One region of the Streptomyces sp. NPDC047981 genome, then DNA from elsewhere that is predicted to be linked to it. Evidence: riboswitches for the same ligand, from Rfam matches in the RefSeq annotation. Region 1 holds a riboswitch; each other region holds the start of a gene.

Region 1 (4,523 bases):
GCGCGACGGCACCCTGCCCGACACCATCGGGGAGCAGCTGCGCGAGGTCGTCGAGGAGGAGGTCCCGGCCCGTGCGCTGATGGCGGCCTACCGCCTCCCGCACGACGGCACGCGCGCGTGCGACGCCGCGGACCTCGCCCTCACCGTCCTCGGTGGTGGCGAGTCCTCACGGCTCCACAACCGCCTTGTGCGCCGCGACCGCACGGCCGTGGCCGCGGGCTTCGGCCTGCTGCGCCTGGCCGGCGCGCCCTCGCTGGGCTGGCTGGACGTCAAGACCTCCGGCGGCGTCGAGGTGCCCGAGATCGAGGCGGCCGTCGACGAGGAGCTGGCCCGCTTCGCCGCCGAGGGCCCGACGCCCGAGGAGATGGAGCGCGCCCAGGCCCAGTTGGAGCGCGAGTGGCTGGACCGGCTCGGCACGGTCGCGGGCCGCGCCGACGAACTGTGCCGCTTCGCGGTCCTGTTCGGCGACCCGCAGCTCGCCCTGACGGCCGTCAACCGGGTCCTGGACGTCACCGCCGAGGAGGTGCGGGAGGTCGCCGCCGCCCGACTGCGCCCGGACAACCGCGCGGTGCTGGTCTACGAACCCGTCGGCGACGACCAGAGCGACGACGAGCAGAGCGACAGCGACGAGGAAGAGGGAGCGGACCAGTGACCGACGCTGCCGCGTCTTTGACGAGCATGACGTTCCATCCGCAGCCCCAGCCGGGCGCGGCCAAGCCCTGGGCCTTCCCCGCCCCCGACCGCGGCGCGCTGGACAACGGCATGACCGTCCTGCGCTGCCACCGCCCCGGCCAGCAGGTCGTGGCCGTCGAGATCTTCTTCGACGCCCCGCTGGAGGCCGAGCCCGCGGGTCTCGACGGCGTCGCCACGATCATGGCCCGTGCCCTCTCCGAGGGCACCGACCAGCACACCGCCGAGGAGTTCGCCGCCGAGCTGGAGCGCTGCGGTGCCACGCTCGACGCGCACGCGGACCACCCGGGCGTACGGGTCTCCCTGGAGGTTCCCGTCTCCCGGCTCCCCAAGGCGCTCGGGCTGCTCTCCGAGGCCCTGATCGCGCCGGCGTTCCTCGAGACCGAGGTCGAGCGCCTGGTGCGCAACAGGCTCGACGAGATCCCGCACGAGACGGCCAACCCGGCCCGCCGGGCGGCCAAGCAGCTCTCCAAGGAGCTCTTCCCGGCCGAGTCCCGCATGTCCCGGCCGCGCCAGGGCACCGAGGAGACGGTGACGGCCATCGACGCCGCCGCCGTCCGTGCCTTCTTCCAGAAGCACCTGCGGCCCTCCACGGCCACCGCCGTGGTCGTCGGCGACCTGACCGACGTGGACCTGGACAAGGTCCTCGCCGAGTCGCTCGGCGCCTGGACGGGGGACAGCGCGGAGCCCCGGCCCATGCCGCCGATCACGGCCGACGACACCGGCCGTGTGGTCATCGTCGACCGGCCGGGCGCCGTCCAGACGCAGCTCCTGATCGGCCGCGTCGGCGCCGACCGGCACGACCGCGTCTGGCCGGCCCAGGTCCTCGGCACGTACTGCCTCGGCGGCACGCTCACCTCCCGCCTGGACCGCGTCCTGCGCGAGGAGAAGGGCTACACCTACGGCGTCCGCGCCTTCGGTCAGGTCCTGCGCTCCGACGGCGCGGGCCACGGCGCCTCGATGCTCGCCATCAGCGGCTCCGTGGACACCCCCAACACCGTCCCGGCACTTGACGACCTGTGGAAGGTGCTGCGCACCCTCGCCGCCGAGGGTCTGACGGACGCCGAGCGCGACGTGGCCGTGCAGAACCTGGTGGGCGTGGCACCGCTCAAGTACGAGACCGCGGCCTCCGTCGCGGCGACCCTCGCCGACCAGGTCGAGCAGCACCTCCCGGACGACTTCCAGGCGCAGTTGTACGCGCGCCTGGCCGAGACCGGCACGGTCGAGGCGACGGCCGCCGTCGTCAACGCCTTCCCGGTGGACCGGCTCGTCACCGTCCTGGTGGGCGACGCGGCCGAGATCGAGGAGCCCGTACGGGCCCTCGGCATCGGTGAAGTCACCGTCGTCACCGGCTGATCGAGCGGCGGTGCGCCGCTGTCGACGCCCCGCCTCGGCAGCTCCGCGCCGCCGTCGGAACGGAGCGACCGGAGGGCCCCGACGTCACGTTACGTCGGGGTCCTCCGCTATGTCCGTATTGGTGGGGAGGGTGTTCGTATGTCCTGTGGCATGTCTTACAAACTGGCGTGTCTGTTTGGTGATTGAAAGACGGTCCGCATAGCGTCGGTCCGGCTGTTCGCCAGTTGCACCCGCCGCGCCCGCGGCATCGGACAGTCATCGCCGAGTCCCCGTCAGGCGCGAGCCTGGGGAGCCGGGGACCCACACGAAGTCCCTGGGGTGAATCGGACGCCTTCGCATCCGTGCGGAGGGGCCCGTAGGAGACCTTCCTGCTCCGAACCCGTCAGCTAACCCGGTAGGCGAGAAGGAAGGAAAGGATCAGCCACTTCATGGCGTTCACCCGTGCCACCGGGAAGCATCGTGGTCCGAGCCGACTGGCGCGCCGCCGCGCGGGCGTCGCCGGAGTCGCGACCCTCGCGACCGCCGGTGTCATCGGCACCCTGGCCTCCCCGGCGTTCGCCGCCGACACGGAAGCCCCCTCCCTTGAGGACACCGGCCTGACCCAGGTCGTCGCCGCCGACAACGCCCTCGCCGACAAGATCGACGCCCAGGCCGCCGCGCAGGAGCGCGAGGCAGCCGAGGCCGAGGCCAAGCGCGTCGCCGAGGCCCGCGCCAAGGCGGAGGCCAAGCGCAAGGCCGAGGCCCGCGCCAAGGAGATCCGCGAGGCCAAGGAGCGCGCCGCCCGCGAGGCCGAGCGCAAGCGCCTGAACTCCTTCCAGCTCCCCGTGGCCGGTTCGTACGTCTCGACCGGCTACAAGACCGGTGGCTCCCTCTGGTCCTCCGGCAGCCACTCCGGCGTCGACTTCCACGCCGCGTACGGCACCAAGGTCGTCTCCGTCGGCTCCGGCACCGTCGTCGAGGCCGGCTGGGGCGGCGCGTACGGCAACAACATCGTGATCCGGATGAACGACGGCACGTACACCCAGTACGGGCACCTCTCGGCCATCAGCGTCTCCGTCGGCCAGTCCGTCACCCCGGGCCAGCAGATAGGCATCTCGGGCTCGACCGGCAACTCGACCGGTCCGCACCTCCACTTCGAGGCCCGCACCACCGCCGAGTACGGCTCGGACATCAACCCGGTCGCGTACCTCCGCGCCCGCGGCGTGAACGTCTGACCGGACGTTCCCCCGACCCGCACCGCACGTCAGAAAAGCCCCGGCTCGTACTGAGCCGGGGCTTTTCGCTGACCAAAAGATATCCATGATTCCCGAGGAGCCGTCGGAAATACCGCCCTGCTGCAATAGAGTCGCCGGACAACCGGTTTCGCGCGTATTAAGGCGGAGGTCGATCATGCGCATTCCCGCGCACTCGGTGTGCACGGCGATCCGGGACGACATCGTCACCGGCGTCTTCGAGCGCGGCAGCCGGCTGACCGAGGAGCAGCTGGCCCGTCGGTACGGAGTCTCCCGCGTCCCGGTCCGCGAGGCGCTGCGCACCCTGGAGTCCGAGGGCTTCGTGATCACCCGCCGACACGCGGGCGCCCAGGTGGCCGAGCCCACCGAGCAGGAGGCGGCCGACCTCCTGGACATGCGCTCGCTCCTCGAACCGCTCGGCGCGGCCCGGGCCGCGCAGCGCCGCACCGAGGCCCACCTCAAGGTGCTGCGGGGCCTGGTCAGACTGGGGCAGGAGCGGGCCAGGCGAGGCCAGGGGGACGACCTGCGCTCACTCGGCGGCTGGTTCCACGAGACCCTGGCCCAGGCCTCGGGCAGCCCCGCGCTCACCGCCCTGCTCACCCAGCTGCGCCACAAGATCGCCTGGATGTATGCCGTCGAGGCCCCCGCCCAGCCGGTCGAGGCCTGGGCGGAGCACGGCGCGATCGTGGACGCGGTGGCGCGCGGAGATGCCGAACGGGCCCGGGCGCTGACCGCGCTGCACGCCGAGCGCTCCCTGCTGCTGCACCGGCTGAAGCGCCCGGACCGGCCCCCGCGCGGGCGTGTGAGGACTTCGCAACATGTCGTCAACACCGCGAGCGGTCGGAATTAACGAACGGGCCGTATACAAAGAGAGGGGAATTCGAGGGGCTTTTTCGTGCTGCCCGGAGACGGCGGAATTCGGCGCGGATTTTGATGGCGTTCGCCCGCCGCTCCGGAGAAAAGGGAATGAAAGAAGCCGCACCCGCCGGCGTCGCGGCGTGTGCGGCTTCCCGTGAATGCGGCCGGACCCTCGGTCCGGCCGGGCATCCGTCAGACGGTCTCGGGGAGCTCCTCGAGCCCCTCGGCAACCAGCTTCGCCAGACGGTCGAGCGCGGCCTCGGCGCCGTCGGCGTCCGAAGCGAGCACGATCTCCTCGCCGCCCTGCGCGCCCAGACCGAGCACCGCGAGCATCGACGCGGCGTTCACCGGGTTGCCATCGGCCTTGGCGATCGTCACGGGGACGCC
Region 2 (4,523 bases), on a different contig from region 1:
GGACCCGGCGGCGCCCGCCGGGCTGCTGCGGCTCTCCGCGGAGGGCCTCGCGCACTCGGACGCGTTGGGCCCGGCGCTCTTCTCCCCGGCCGTGCGGGCGGCGATGGCCGCCTACGAGCCGAAGTAGGGGACGGTCGTGGACCTGACGATCCTGTACCGGGGGCCGCTCGCCTCCTGCGACTACGACTGTCCCTACTGCCCGTTCGCCAAGCGGCGTGACAGCCGTGAGCAGCTGCGGGCCGACCGGGCCGCCCTCGAACGCTTCGCCGCGTGGGCGGCGGCGCGGACCGACGACCGGCTGCGGATCCTGTTCACGCCGTGGGGCGAGGGCCTGGTCAGGTCGTGGTACCGGCGGACCCTCGCCGAGCTGTCGCATCTGCCGCACATCGAGCGGGTGGCGATCCAGACCAATCTGAGCTGCCGGACGGACTGGCTGGCCGAGGCCGACGCCGAGACCCTCGCGCTCTGGTGCACGTACCATCCCGGCCAGACGCCGTACGACCGTTTCCTCGCCAAGTGCCACGACCTGGCGGCGCGGGGCACGCGGTTCAGCGTCGGGATCGTCGGTCTGGCCGAGCACCGGGAGCACGCGGAGCGGCTGCGCGCGGACCTGCCGCGCGAGGTCTATCTGTGGGTGAACGCGGCGGAGGGTCATACGTACACCGACGAGGAGGCCGAGGGCTGGACGGCCCTCGACCCCCTCTTCCCGTACAGCCGCCATCCGCACCGCTCGGCCGGGCTGCCCTGCAGGACCGGGGAGTCGGTGATCTCCGTGGACGGCGACGGGACGGTGCGCCGGTGCCACTTCGTCAAGGCGGAGCTGGGCAATCTGTACGACGGCTCGTTCCGTGCCGCCCTGCGCCCGCGCGCCTGCCCGCTCGCCGTGTGCGACTGCCACATCGGCTACGTCCACCTGGAGACGCTGCCGCTGTACGACGTGTTCGCGGGCGGGGTCCTGGAGCGGATCCCGGCCGCGCCGGTCGGGCTGGTCGCGCCGGTCGGGGTGGTCGGACCCGATGGCGCGGCCGCGCCCGACGGAGTCGTCAGAGGGGCATGAGGTCGCCGACCGGCATGAGGTCGGGGCGCTTGGCCGCGACGTCGTCGCCCGAGCTCTCGCCGCGGAGGCGGCGCCCGATCCACGGCACGAGGTACTCCCTGGCCCAGTGGATGTCGTCGCGGCGGACCTCCAGGGTCCCCCTCGGCGGCAGCGGCGGCCAGGCCTGGTCCGGGTCGGCCGGCACGTCCATGCCGAGGACCTGGGCGGCGCGCAGCGCGACCCGGGTGTGGCCCTCGGGCGAGAGGTGCAGCCGGTCGTCGTCCCAGGCCCGCCTGTCCTGTACGGACTTGAGCGACCACAGGTCGAGGACCGGGCAGTCGTAGCGGTCGGCGATGGCCCGGACGTGCGCGGTGTACGTGGCGATCTTGCCGCGCAGGTGCCGCAGGACGGGTACGTCGCGGGTGTCGAAGCCGGTCGTCACCATCACCGTGCCGACGGCCGACGTGAGGTCGGCGACGGCGCGCTCGAAGCGCTCGGCGACGTCGTCCGGGTCGGTGCCGGGCCGGATGATGTCGTTGCCGCCCGCACAGAAACTCACCAGGTCGGGGGCGAGTTCCTTGGCCCTCGGGACCTGCTCCGCCACGATCTGGTCGAGGAGCCGGCCCCGGACGGCCAGATTGGCGTAACGGAACGCGTCGTGCTCCGGCAATTGGTCGGCGAGGAGAACCGCGAAGCGGTCCGCCCATCCGACGTACTTCCCGTCCGGCCCGGGATCTCCCACGCCCTCGGTGAAGCTGTCCCCGATCGCCGCGTACGACCCGAATACGTTCTTGTCTCTTGATCTCGAATCGTCTGCCACGGGAGTTCATCTTTCCCTTACGGGTGTGACCTACGCGACCGTAAGGAGGGGTTGACGCCGGGTGAGATACGCCACCGGTCAAGATTCCGCCAAGCCGGAATACGCGCGAGGGGCCCGGCACACCGAAGTGCCGGGCCCCTGCGGGGTGGTGCGTACGACGCGGCTCGTCAGATGCCGACGCCGTGCTGGCGCAGGTACGCCAGCGGGTCGATGTCCGAGCCGTAGCTCGGGCCGGTGCGGATCTCGAAGTGCAGGTGCGGGCCGCTGGAGTTGCCGGTCGAGCCGGAGAGGCCGATCTGCTGGCCGCCCGTGACGGTCTGGCCGGCCGAGACGGAGAGCGAGGAGAGGTGGGCGTACTGGGAGTACGTGCCGTCGGCGTGCTGGATGACGACCTCGTTGCCGTACGCGCCGCTCCAGCCGGCCGAGTGGACGGTGCCCGCGCCGACGGCCTTGACCGAGGTGCCGGAGGAGGCGATGAAGTCGACACCGGTGTGGTAGCCGGAGGACCACATCGAACCGGAGGCCCGGTACGGGGTGGAGACGCCGCCGCCGACCGGAGCGACCCAGCCGGAGGAGGACTGCGCCGGGGCGGACTGCGCGGGGGCGGAGTCCTGGGTGGTGGCGGCCGTGGTGCGCTCGGAGGAGCGGGAGGCGCGCGACTCGCTCGCGTCGGAGGACGAGGACTTCTTCTCGGCCTTGGGCGCGGCCTTCGGGGCGGCCTTGGGGGCCGCGGCCTTCGGGGCGGCCGTGGACTTGGCGCCCAGGGTGAGCTTCATGCCGGGGAGGATCAGCGAGGGGTTCTCGCCGACGACCTGGCGGTTGTCGGCGTAGAGCTTCTGCCAGCCACCCTTGAGGTCGTGCTCGGCGGCGATCTTCGACAGGTAGTCGCCGGGAACGACGGAGTACGTCTTCGGCTTCGCCGCGGGGGCGGCCGGGGCCTTCGCGGGGGTGGCGGCGACGGCGGCGACGGCCTTCTCGGACGTCAGGGCCGGCGCGGCCTTCTCGGCGGCGTGGGCGCCGGTCGCACCGAGCAGCGGCAGGGCGACGACGGCGCCGCCGGTGCCGGCGGCGACGAATCCGCGCGTGATCGGGTTGGCCTTGGGACGGCGATGCTTACCCTTCGCGGGCATGGCGAATTCCTCTCCGTCGCCTACGAGGTGAGCTGTCGGGTTCGGACTGGAGATGTCCGGCCGCGTTCTCACGCGGCTTCACCCCGAGCCGTCCGGTCAGACCGGTGCGGCGTACTTACCTGGGTCCCCCGCTCCTGCCGTACGTGGATGGGTGCGGATTGATTCCGGTCGGTGGCAGGATTCGGCGGTCCGTCCGGATTGAGCGTGACGCTAGACGAGCGGGGTCGAGCCGAACAAGCCGCTGGTTTCCGTTCGCAATCCGCGGCGTGATATCCGCGCCGAATTCCGGTCACCCTGCGTGGATGACGGGGGATCGATTTCCTTTTCCGGTACGGGAATTAGCGGGGACGATCAGGCACGGTCCGTCACCTTTGAGACGCTGCTCACGCCCCGAAACCCATCTCCCCTGCAACCAGGGCGCGTTATACCGAAGGGCTCAATTCGGACAGAACACCCAATCCCCTACCCAGGGGTGCGCGCCGCCCCCGACACCCGGGATGATTGCCCCAGGAATCGATCAGGAACCGATCGCGATCCGTCTACCTTCAGGAGCACTCGTGACGCAGCAGCTGCCCCAGGTCCCGTCGACCGAACCCGAGCTCACCGGGGTACGCAACTTCCGGGACGTGGGCGGACTGCCGACCGTGGACGGCGGCTCGGTGCGGTTCGGGCGCCTCTTCCGCAGCGGCCACCTGGCGCACGCCACCGAGGAGGACGCGGCCTTCCTCACCACCCTCGGGCTGCACACGATCTTCGACTTCCGCAATCAGGCCGATGTCAAGATCGAGGGCCCGGACGTCGAACTGCCCGGTGTACGGAACGTGAACATACCGCTCAACGACCCGGCCGACGGCAAGGAGTTCTGGAAGCTCGTCCGCTCCGGCGAGCTGGAGCAGCTGCGCGACATCCTGGGCGGCGACAAGGCCGCGACCCGAATGTCCGATTCGTACCGGCAGATGATCGTCGAGCGGACGGCGGAGCACAGCCGCATCCTGCACGCGCTCGCCGAGGACAGCGTCCCCGCGCTCATGCACTGCGCGGCCGGAAAGGACCGGGCCGGTCTCTCCATCGCGATCTCGCTGCTCGCGGTGGGCGTCGAGCGCGAGGCGATCGAGGCCGACTACGTGAAGTCGAACGACCCGCACCGCCGCTACAAGGTGCGCCGCGCCTCCTCCGCCTCGGACGCGATGGCACCCGAGGTGATGGAGCTGATCAGCCCGCTGTTCGACGCGCGGGTGGAGTACCTGCGGGCCGCGTTCGAGACGATGGAGCAGACCTGGGGGACGGCGGAGAACTACTTCACCGACGGCCTGAAGCTCAGCCCGGAGACCCGGGCGAAGCTGCGCGAGCGGCTCGTCGTCGAGGGGTGAGCCCCACCCCGGCGCGTCACTGGTTCTGCGCGCCGAGGGCGAACAGCAGATAGAGGAACCCGGCGAAGAGGTGCCCGGCCACGAGGTAGGCGAAGAGCCGGAGGACCAGCCCCTTGGGGAACTTGCCGGCCTCGCGCTCCTCGCCGGTGACCGGTGCGTGCTTCTCG
Region 3 (4,523 bases), on a different contig from region 1:
GGCGCCCTCCACCTGCCGACCGCGCTCATCGCCGAGCAGGCCGAGCAGCTGCTCGACAAGTCCGTTCCCGTGGTCACGTACTGCTGGGGCCCCGGCTGCAACGGCGCCACCCGCGCCGCGCTCGCCCTCGCCCAGCTGGGATTCCAGGTCAAGGAGATGCTCGGCGGCTTCGAGTACTGGGTCCGGGAGGGCTTCGCGTACGAGACGTGGGAGGGCCCCGCGAAGAAGGACGCGGACCCGCTCACCGCCCCGGTCGACGCCGAGGACTGTGGCTGCTGAGACCTCGGCCGGGAAACGGATTAGGGGATCCGCGCACCATGCCGTAAGGTCGTATTCACCGACGCGGGGTGGAGCAGCTCGGTAGCTCGCTGGGCTCATAACCCAGAGGTCGCAGGTTCAAATCCTGTCCCCGCTACTCAGTAGCAACGAAGGCCCGGATCCAGTCACTGGATCCGGGCCTTCGTCGTTTCCGGCCGTTTCCGACGACCGGGCGGCGCTCGTGCGGCTGCGGGGAGTGCGGAACCCGTGTCCCCCACATGGCCGAGCGGGGGTCGCCGAGCGGCGCGGCTCCCGCCACCCTGGGGAGGGCGCGGTACCGTCCGTCGCCGTGCCGTGTACGGACCGGGCAGGAGACCACAGGTGGGGCAGGGCCAGGGGCAGGGGCAGGAACGAGGGCCGGACCGGGGGCAGGGGCGGGGGAAGGGGCAGCCGCGTCCGTCGGTGAACGGGCGGGGCGCCGGGGCGCGCAACGGCTCGGCGGGCGGGCGGGCGAACGGCCTCGCCAACGGCTCGGCGAGCGGGCGGGCGAACGGCTCAGCGAACGGCCTGGCGAACGGCTCGGCCAACGGGCTCTCCTCTCGGGGCCCGCGGCGGCGGGCGGAGCGGGCGCGCCGCTTCATCCGGGCCCTGCCGCCGCTGGTGATCGTCGGCGGGATCGTCTTCGACCTGTCCACCCCCGCCTCGTACACGGCCTCCCCGATGTTCGCCGCCGCGCCGCTCATCGCCGCGCCGTTCTTCTCCATGCTCACGACGCTGCTCACCGGCATCGCCGCCGTCCTCGCCAGCATCGGGCTGCACGTCTACAACGACACCGTCAACGACATCCCCGCCCTCACCGAGACGCTGACCGTCGTCACCGTCTCCGCGCTCGCCCTGCTGATCAACCGGGTCGTACGGCGCAGTGGCGAGCGGCTCGCCTCGGCGCGGGTGATCGCGGAGACCGCGCAGAAGGCCGTGCTGCCGACGCCCGCCGAGCGGATCGGCGGGCTCCAGGTCGCGGCCCGCTACGAGGCCGCGCAGGCGGACGCGTTCATCGGCGGTGACCTCTTCGCCGTCCAGGACACGCCGTTCGGGGTCCGGCTCGTGGTGGGTGACGTGCGCGGCAAGGGGCTCGACGCGGTGGAGGCGGTCGCTGTCGTGATCGGTGCCTTCCGGGAGGCGGCCGAGCAGGAGTCCTCCCTCGAGGGCGTCGCCCAACGCCTGGAGCGGGCGCTCGCCCGCGAGGGCACCCGCCGGGACGGGCTCGACGCCTTCGAGGGGTTCACCACCGCCGTCCTCGCCGAGATCCCGCGCGGGGAAGGGCGGGTACGGGTGGTGAACCGGGGCCACCCCGAGCCGCTATTGCTCCACGCGGACGGGGGCCTGGCGCATCTGGAGCCGACCGAGCCCGCGCTGCCGCTCGGCATGGGCGAGCTGGCCGCCTGGCCCGACCGGGCCGACGAGGCCCCGTACCCGCCGGGCGCCACGCTGCTCCTCTACACCGACGGGCTCTCCGAGGCGCGCGACGCCTCGGGGGCGTTCTACGAACCGGCCGAGCGGCTCGCCGGGAGGATCTTCCCGGGCCCCGAGGAACTGCTCGACGCGCTGGTCGACGACGTGCGCCGGTACACGGGTGGGGGCTCCACCGACGACATGGCGCTGCTCGCCGTGAGCCGGCCGGGCGCGGGCCAGCCGGAGCGGCGCCGGACGATGCCCGTGGTGCCGTGACCCCTGCCGTGACCTCTGCCGTGACCCCTGCTGTGCCCTGCCGTGCCCTGCTGTGACGACTGCCGTGACCACTGCCATGACGGCCGCCGTGACCTTGCGTAGTGGAGGGGTACCGCTCCGATAACAATTGACGAACCGTCACTCACCGCGGCGCGGTAAGACTTCGTACTGAAGCGGGCTCAAATCGGGCTGTACCAGCTCAATCTCGGGAATGATCAACGGGAACAGCTTGGAATCAGCCCCCCGTGTCTATTAACGTTCGATAACGCAGCGCGGTCGTCCCAGCCGTCGCAAGAGACGGCACCGTGCGCGTGCGCCGAATCCTGAAAGGGAACCGGGGAACCACTACTTGGGGTGAATCGGGCACCTTCGCACCCGTGCGGAACCGCCCGTAGGAGACCTTCCTGCTCCGAACCCGTCAGCTAACCCGGTAGGCGAGAAGGAAGGAAAGGAGCACGCCTCCGTGGCGTCCAACAGCCCTGCCCCCGAAGGTCTTTCTGACGGGTTCCACGCGTTCGGCGCCCGTGGCGCCGCCGGGACGGACGACGACGCGGCGACGTGGGGGGAGTGGAACCCCACCGAGGACTCCCTGCGCCAGCAGTCCCGTTCGGGTGGCCGCCACCGCGTCGTGAAGCAGCGCTCCGGCTTCGCCCGCTCCTCCACCGTCCTCGGCGTCGGTGTCATCGCGGCGGTCGGCGCGGGCGGCATGGCGACCGCCAAGGAGAAGCCCCCGGTCTCGATATCGCTTCCCGACCTCAACCTGCCGGACGCCTCCGAGCTGCCCGGTGTCGGCGAGTTCATCTCGGACGACGACGCGGGTTCGGACTCCGGTACGACCAACCCGCAGCCCCTCACGGCCACCCTGGCCCTGCCGGCCGACAGCGTCGACAAGGCCGACGGTGCCAAGACCACGTCGGCCGCCGACGCGGGCGAGGCGCTGCGCGCGCGCATCCTCCAGCAGGCCGAGCAGCAGCAGGCCTCCGCCGACGCCGCCGAGAAGGCCGCGGCGGAGAAGGCGGCCGCCGAGAAGGCCGCCGCCGAGGCCGCCGCCAAGGCGGACCAGGCCGAGAAGGAAGCGGCCGCGGCCAAGAAGAAGGCCGAGGAGGAGGCGGCGGCGAAGGCCGAGGCCGAGCGCCTGGCCAAGCTCGCCGCGAGCTACTCGCTGCCCACGTCCTCGTACACGATCACCTCCACCTACGGCCAGTCCGGCTCCATGTGGTCCTCCGGCCAGCACACCGGCCTCGACTTCGCGGCGCCCACCGGCACGCCGGTCAAGGCGGTGCACGGCGGCACCATCAAGTCGGCCGGCTGGTCCGGCTCGTACGGCTACCGGATCGTCCTCGAGCTGGAGGACGGCACGGAGGTCTGGTACGCGCACCTGTCCTCGATGACGGCGAGCGTCGGCCAGACCGTGGGCACCGGCGACACGATCGGGCGCGTGGGCGCGACCGGCAACGTGACCGGCCCGCACCTGCACCTCGAGGTCCACACCGCGGGCGGCGCGGGCATCGACCCGGCGGCCTGGCTGGGCAGCAAGGGCCTCTCGGTCTAGCGACCCCCGGAGACTTCCCGACTCCGGCAGTCCTGGCGGCACCCCCCCCCGACCTCAGGGCTGCCGGAATACCCGGCCCCGGGACGGTCGTTGTACCGTCCCATGACCTCACTTCGCCCGCTGGGCACCTCAGACCTCGACGTCTTCCCCCTCGCACTGGGCGGCAACGTCTTCGGCTGGTCCGCCGACGAGGAGCAGTCCTTCGCGGTCCTCGACGCCTACACCGCCGCGGGCGGCAACTTCGTGGACACCGCCGACATGTACTCGGCCTGGGCCGAGGGCAATCAGGGCGGAGAGTCCGAGACGGTCATCGGCAAGTGGCTGGCCTCCCGCGGCAACCGCTCCGAGGTGGTCATCGCGACCAAGGTCGGCGCGCACCCCCGCTACAAGGGCCTCGCCGCGACCACGATCAAGGGCGCGGTGGAGGAGTCGCTGCGGCGGCTCGGGACCGACCACATCGACCTGTACTACTCGCACTTCGACGACCCGACCGTCCCGGTCGAGGAGATCGTCACCGCGCTCGACCAGCTGGTGCGGGACGGCAAGGTGCGCGCCGTCGCCGCCTCCAACATCTCTCCCGAGCGGCTCCAGGCCTCCCTCGACTTCGCCGAGGCCGAAGGCCTCGCCCGTTACGTCGCCCTGCAGCCGCACTACAACCTGCTGTCGCGCGACACCTACGAGGGCGAGCTGCTGGCCACCACCGAGCGGGCCGGGCTCGCGGCCGTCCCGTACTTCGCCCTTGCCTCCGGCTTCCTCACGGGCAAGTACCGCGCCGGGAAGACCGTCGACAGCGTCCGTGCCGAGGGTGCCTCCGAGCACGCGGAGACCGAGCGGGGCCGGCGGATCCTCGCCGCCCTCGACACCGTCGCCGCGGCGCACGACGCGGAGGTCGCCACCGTCGCCCTGGCCTGGCTCGCCTCCCGGCCGACCGTCGCCGCCCCGATCGCCTCGGCCCGTACGGTCGAACAGCTCCCGGCCCTCGTGG
Region 4 (4,523 bases), on a different contig from region 1:
GTGCTCAGGAGCTGCGATCAGCCCTTGAAGCGCGGGAACGCGCTGCGGCCGGCGTAGACCGCCGCGTCGTCGAGGATCTCCTCGATGCGCAGGAGCTGGTTGTACTTGGCGACGCGCTCGGAGCGGGCCGGGGCGCCGGTCTTGATCTGGCCGCAGTTGGTGGCGACGGCGAGGTCGGCGATGGTGACGTCCTCGGTCTCACCGGAGCGGTGGGACATCATGCACTTGAAGCCGTTGCGCTGGGCCAGCTCGACGGCGTCCAGGGTCTCGGTCAGCGAACCGATCTGGTTGACCTTGACGAGCAGCGCGTTGGCGGCGCCGTCCTCGATGCCGCGGGCCAGGCGCTCCGGGTTGGTGACGAACAGGTCGTCGCCGACGATCTGGACCTTGGTGCCCAGCTTGTCCGTGAGGACCTTCCAGCCGGCCCAGTCGTCCTCGAACAGCGGGTCCTCGATGGAGACCAGCGGGTACGCGGAGACCAGCTCCTCGTAGTACTCGGTCATCTCGGCGGCCGAGCGGGACTTGCCCTCGAACTCGTACGAGCCGTCCTTGTAGAACTCGGACGCGGCGACGTCGAGCGCCAGCGCGATGTCCTTGCCCGGGACGTAGCCGGCCTGCTTGATGGCCTCCAGGATGAGGTCGAGCGCCTCGCGGTTGGAGTCCAGGTTCGGGGCGAAGCCGCCCTCGTCGCCGAGGCCGGTGGACAGGCCCTTGGTCTTCAGGACGGACTTGAGGGTGTGGTAGACCTCGGTGCCCCAGCGCAGGGCCTCGGAGAAGGACTCCGCGCCGATCGGCGCGATCATGAACTCCTGGATGTCCACGTTGGAGTCGGCGTGCGAGCCGCCGTTCAGGATGTTCATCATCGGAACGGGCAGCAGGTGCGCGTTCGGGCCGCCGAGGTAGCGGAAGAGCGGGAGGTCGGAGGCCTCGGACGCGGCGTGCGCGACGGCGAGGGAGACGCCGAGGATGGCGTTGGCGCCGAGGGAGGCCTTGTTGTCGGTGGCGTCCAGGTCGAACATGGCCTGGTCGATGAGGCGCTGCTCGGTGGCGTCGTAGCCGACGAGCTCCGGGCCGATCTGCTCGATCACGGCGAGGACGGCCTTCTCGACGCCCTTGCCCTGGTAGCGGTTCTTGTCTCCGTCACGGAGCTCAATGGCCTCGAACGCACCGGTGGAGGCACCGGACGGAACGGCAGCACGGCCGGTGCTGCCGTCGTCGAGGCCGACCTCGACCTCGACCGTGGGGTTGCCTCGGGAGTCCAGGATTTCCCGGGCTACGACGACGTCGATGGACGGCACGAGCATCTCCTTCTGGGATGTGACGCTAGATGTGACGCTTGCGGTGCAGGGTCGCTTTGGCCTTGCGACAAGAGCCTAACCGGCTCGGAGGCTCCGGCCAGCCGGGCGCCCGCCCCCTGGGACGAAAAAGGACCCAAGGGCACGCATCTCGGGCCAAAGGGCCCCGAATCTACTCGGCGGTAACCCCTGACAACGCGGAACCCCGGTCCGCAGCGCACGGGGGAAGGACGCTGCGGACCGGGGTGGTCACCGCGGGAGGGTCGTGGGGCGCGCGTGAGCCGCCGGACTCACGCGGGCCGCCGGGCTCACTTCAGGTGGAGCTGCTGGCCCGGGTAGATCAGGTCGGCGTCCTCGACGACGTCCTTGTTGAGCTCGAAGAGCTTGGCCCAGCCGCCCTTGACGTCGTGGGCGGCGGCGATCGTGCTCAGGGTGTCGCCGGCGACGACCTTGTACTCGCCGTCGCCCTTCTTGACCTTCTTGCCGGTCGGGGTGGTGACGGTCTTCTTGGACTCGGCCTTCTTGGCCGGGGCCTTCGGGGCGGTCCGCTGCTCGCTGCGGGTCGTCGGCTGCTCGGCCTGACGCTCCTGCTGCGGCGCGCTCTCCGCGACGACGCCGGGGGTGGCGGACGAGAGGCCGACGCCACAGCTCGGCCAGGCGCCCTTGCCCTGGCCCGCGAGGACCTTCTCGGCGATGGCGATCTGCTGCGACTTCGAGGCCTGGTCGGCGCTCGAGGCGTACGCGGTGCCACCGAAGGCGGCCCACGTGGAGTTGGAGAACTGCAGGCCGCCGTAGTAGCCGTTGCCGGTGTTGATGGACCAGTTGCCGCCGGACTCGCACTGGGCGACCTTGTCCCACTCGGAGACGGTGGCGGCCGAGGCGGTGCCGGCGCCCATCAGGGGGGCGGCGACGGCGACACCGGCGACACCGGCGAGGGCGACGGCGCGGGTGGCCTTGGAGGGACGACGGTGTTTGCCCTTGGCGGAAAACAGCATGGGACTTCTCCTCACCGACGCCTGCGAGGTGAGCTGTCGGGTTCGGGCCGATGTGGATTGCCCGGCCGCGCGACCTTGCGCGCGGCTTCACCCCAAGCCGGTCCTTCGGCCGTCTGTCTCAACGGCCGGGAACGGCACTTACCTTGGGTCCCCCGCTCCTGCCTACGGCGCTTGACGCGACGACTGTTCCCATCGGCCGACGGCAGGATTCGGCGTTTCGGTCGACGGGGCCCGCGGTGGCGAGCGGTCACGACCGTAGACACAGACCCGGGGGAAGTTCAAAGACGTCCATGGGGGACAAATCCCCCCTACTTGCCTCGGGACAAAGGGCGTTTACGCAGGTGAGAGATGACGGAAGGGGAGTTCACGGACGAGACACGCCAGTTGAGGCGAAGAGACCCATGTCTCACTTGCACAGAACCGGACATTCAGCCCCGAACTACCCCTGCGGCGCATCCGCCCCCGCAGCCTTGTCCGCAGCCTTGTCCGGCGTCAGATCGAGGCTCTGGCCAGGGATGATGAGGTCCGGGTCGGCACCCACGACCGTGCGGTTGGCGTCGTACAGGGCGCCCCAGCCGCCGGGAAGTTCGTTCCGCTGGGCGATCTCGGTGAGGTTGTCGCCGGGCTTGACGGTGTATTCGCCGATAGCGTCGGTGATGTCCTCAGCGGGCGTGTTGTCCGTACTGTCCGGGTTCGCACCGCTCTCGACGGAACCGTCCGTCGTCGGCGTGTCAGAAGGCAGGGCGTGGCGGCCCTTTTCGCGGTCCGTGTCCGCATTGCCCGTCTCCTCCGGTGCCGCGTCGCCCCGGTGCTTGCCGTTGCCCGGAGCGGACGGGGTGCCGGAGGTCTCGGGCGCCGCGGGGGACGTCTCGGGCGTGGTGGAGGTCTCGGGGGTGGCCGTGGACGGCGTGGAGACCTCGGAGGAGGGGGTGGAGGACTCGTCCGAGGGGGCCGCGGACTGCGCGGAGCCCGACGGGAGGCCGGAGGTGCGGTCGGACTCGGGGAGCGGGCCCGTGGGCTCGGACGGCTTGACGGCCGGTCCGGGGTCGACGTCCGGCTTGGCGCCGTCGTTGGTCAGGCCGGCGATCGGCGCGCAGGTGGCCCACTGGTTGTCGCCCGCGGCAAGGGCCTTTTCGGCCACCGCGATCTGCTGGGCGCGGCTGGCGAGGTCGGCGCTCGTCGCGTACGCGAGACCGCCGTGGCGCTCCCAGCCCTCCTGGGAGAACTGGAGTCCGCCGTAGAGCCCGTTGCCGAAGTGCGCGCTCCACTGGCCGCCCGAGGAGCACTCCGCGACCCGGTCCCAGGTCGCCGCGTCGGCGGCGGAGGCGGAGCCCGCCGCCAGGAGGGGCAGCGCGAGGGCCGATCCCGTCACGCCTGCGGCGACGACGATGGCGGGGGCCTGGCGGGGTCTGCGGTGTCGACCGTTCCCGGAGCGCATGCGGGCTGCCTTCCGTGTGACTGCTGAGGTGACGGTGAACGTAGCGGCATTCGAACGTCAGTCACAAGTCGATGCAGCGGAGATCACGTAAAAGTCACAGTCTTGACGGAGCGTCACTTCACAACTGGGGCAAACTCCACCGGAAGGGTGCGCAAGCCGCGCATGATGAGTCCTCCGCGCCACCGCAGTTCGTCCGGATCGGCGCCAAGTCGCAGGTCCGGAAGGCGAGTCAGCAGCGTCGCGAGGGCGATCTGCCCTTCGAGCCGGGCGAGCGGCGCGCCGATGCAGTAGTGGATGCCGTGCCCGTAGCCGAGATGCTGGTTGTCGCGCCGGGCCAGATCGAGCGTGTCGGGCGCGTCGAAGCGCGCCGGGTCGCGGTCGGCGGCCGCGAGGACGACCAGGACCGGGTCGCCCGCCGGGATCTCCTGGCCGCCGATCGTCAGCGGCTCCATGGCGTACCGCCAGGTCGCCAGCTCCACCGGCCCGTCGTAGCGCAACAGCTCCTCGACACCGGTCTCCAGGAGCCCCCGCTCGCCCGCGGCGAGCGAGGCCTGCAGGCGCTCACGCTGACCGGGGTTGCGGAGCAGGGCGTAGACCCCGTTGCCGACCAGGTTGACGGTGGTCTCGAAGCCGGCGAAGAGCAGGATGAACGCCATGGCGGCGGCCTCGTTCTCGGTGAGGTGCTCGCCGTGGTCGGAGGCCTTGATGAGCCCCGAGATCAGGTCGTCGCCGGGATCGAGCCGCTTGCGGTGGATCAGCTCCGCGAGATAGCCGCGCATCTTCTTGACCGACCGC

The links. Region 1 has a riboswitch for cyclic di-AMP ahead of AB0E14_RS24830 (M23 family metallopeptidase). Riboswitches for the same ligand answer to the same signal wherever they lie in the genome.
Region 2: it holds a riboswitch for cyclic di-AMP, as region 1 does, so the genes downstream of both, AB0E14_RS00045 (LysM peptidoglycan-binding domain-containing M23 family metallopeptidase) here and AB0E14_RS24830 (M23 family metallopeptidase) in region 1, are expected to answer to the same signal.
Region 3: it holds a riboswitch for cyclic di-AMP, as region 1 does, so the genes downstream of both, AB0E14_RS34320 (M23 family metallopeptidase) here and AB0E14_RS24830 (M23 family metallopeptidase) in region 1, are expected to answer to the same signal.
Region 4: it holds a riboswitch for cyclic di-AMP, as region 1 does, so the genes downstream of both, AB0E14_RS15900 (transglycosylase family protein) here and AB0E14_RS24830 (M23 family metallopeptidase) in region 1, are expected to answer to the same signal.

Annotation. Positions count from the first base shown of each region.
Region 1 covers NZ_JBEZNQ010000045.1:1,903-6,425, reverse strand. Annotated here, with positions in the region: gene AB0E14_RS24840 (pitrilysin family protein) at 1-652, shown strand, start outside; gene AB0E14_RS24835 (pitrilysin family protein) at 679-2,046, shown strand; cyclic di-AMP (ydaO/yuaA leader) riboswitch at 2,296-2,462, shown strand; gene AB0E14_RS24830 (M23 family metallopeptidase) at 2,475-3,260, shown strand; gene AB0E14_RS24825 (GntR family transcriptional regulator) at 3,436-4,128, shown strand; gene AB0E14_RS24820 (HPr family phosphocarrier protein) at 4,329-4,523, opposite strand, start outside.
Region 2 covers NZ_JBEZNQ010000001.1:5,103-9,625, forward strand. Annotated here, with positions in the region: gene AB0E14_RS00030 (STM4012 family radical SAM protein) at 1-127, shown strand, start outside; gene AB0E14_RS00035 (STM4011 family radical SAM protein) at 137-1,057, shown strand; gene AB0E14_RS00040 (SGNH/GDSL hydrolase family protein) at 1,044-1,856, opposite strand; gene AB0E14_RS00045 (LysM peptidoglycan-binding domain-containing M23 family metallopeptidase) at 2,024-2,986, opposite strand; cyclic di-AMP (ydaO/yuaA leader) riboswitch at 2,991-3,150, opposite strand; gene AB0E14_RS00050 (tyrosine-protein phosphatase) at 3,544-4,356, shown strand; gene AB0E14_RS00055 (DUF6126 family protein) at 4,373-4,523, opposite strand, start outside.
Region 3 covers NZ_JBEZNQ010000093.1:8,345-12,867, reverse strand. Annotated here, with positions in the region: gene AB0E14_RS34335 (rhodanese-like domain-containing protein) at 1-279, shown strand, start outside; tRNA gene AB0E14_RS34330 (tRNA-Met) at 342-415, shown strand; gene AB0E14_RS34325 (PP2C family protein-serine/threonine phosphatase) at 898-1,986, shown strand; cyclic di-AMP (ydaO/yuaA leader) riboswitch at 2,291-2,438, shown strand; gene AB0E14_RS34320 (M23 family metallopeptidase) at 2,450-3,538, shown strand; gene AB0E14_RS34315 (aldo/keto reductase) at 3,641-4,523, shown strand, end outside.
Region 4 covers NZ_JBEZNQ010000022.1:89,475-93,997, forward strand. Annotated here, with positions in the region: gene eno (phosphopyruvate hydratase) at 18-1,304, opposite strand; gene AB0E14_RS15900 (transglycosylase family protein) at 1,604-2,290, opposite strand; cyclic di-AMP (ydaO/yuaA leader) riboswitch at 2,294-2,470, opposite strand; gene AB0E14_RS15905 (transglycosylase family protein) at 2,730-3,728, opposite strand; gene AB0E14_RS15910 (cytochrome P450) at 3,842-4,523, opposite strand, start outside.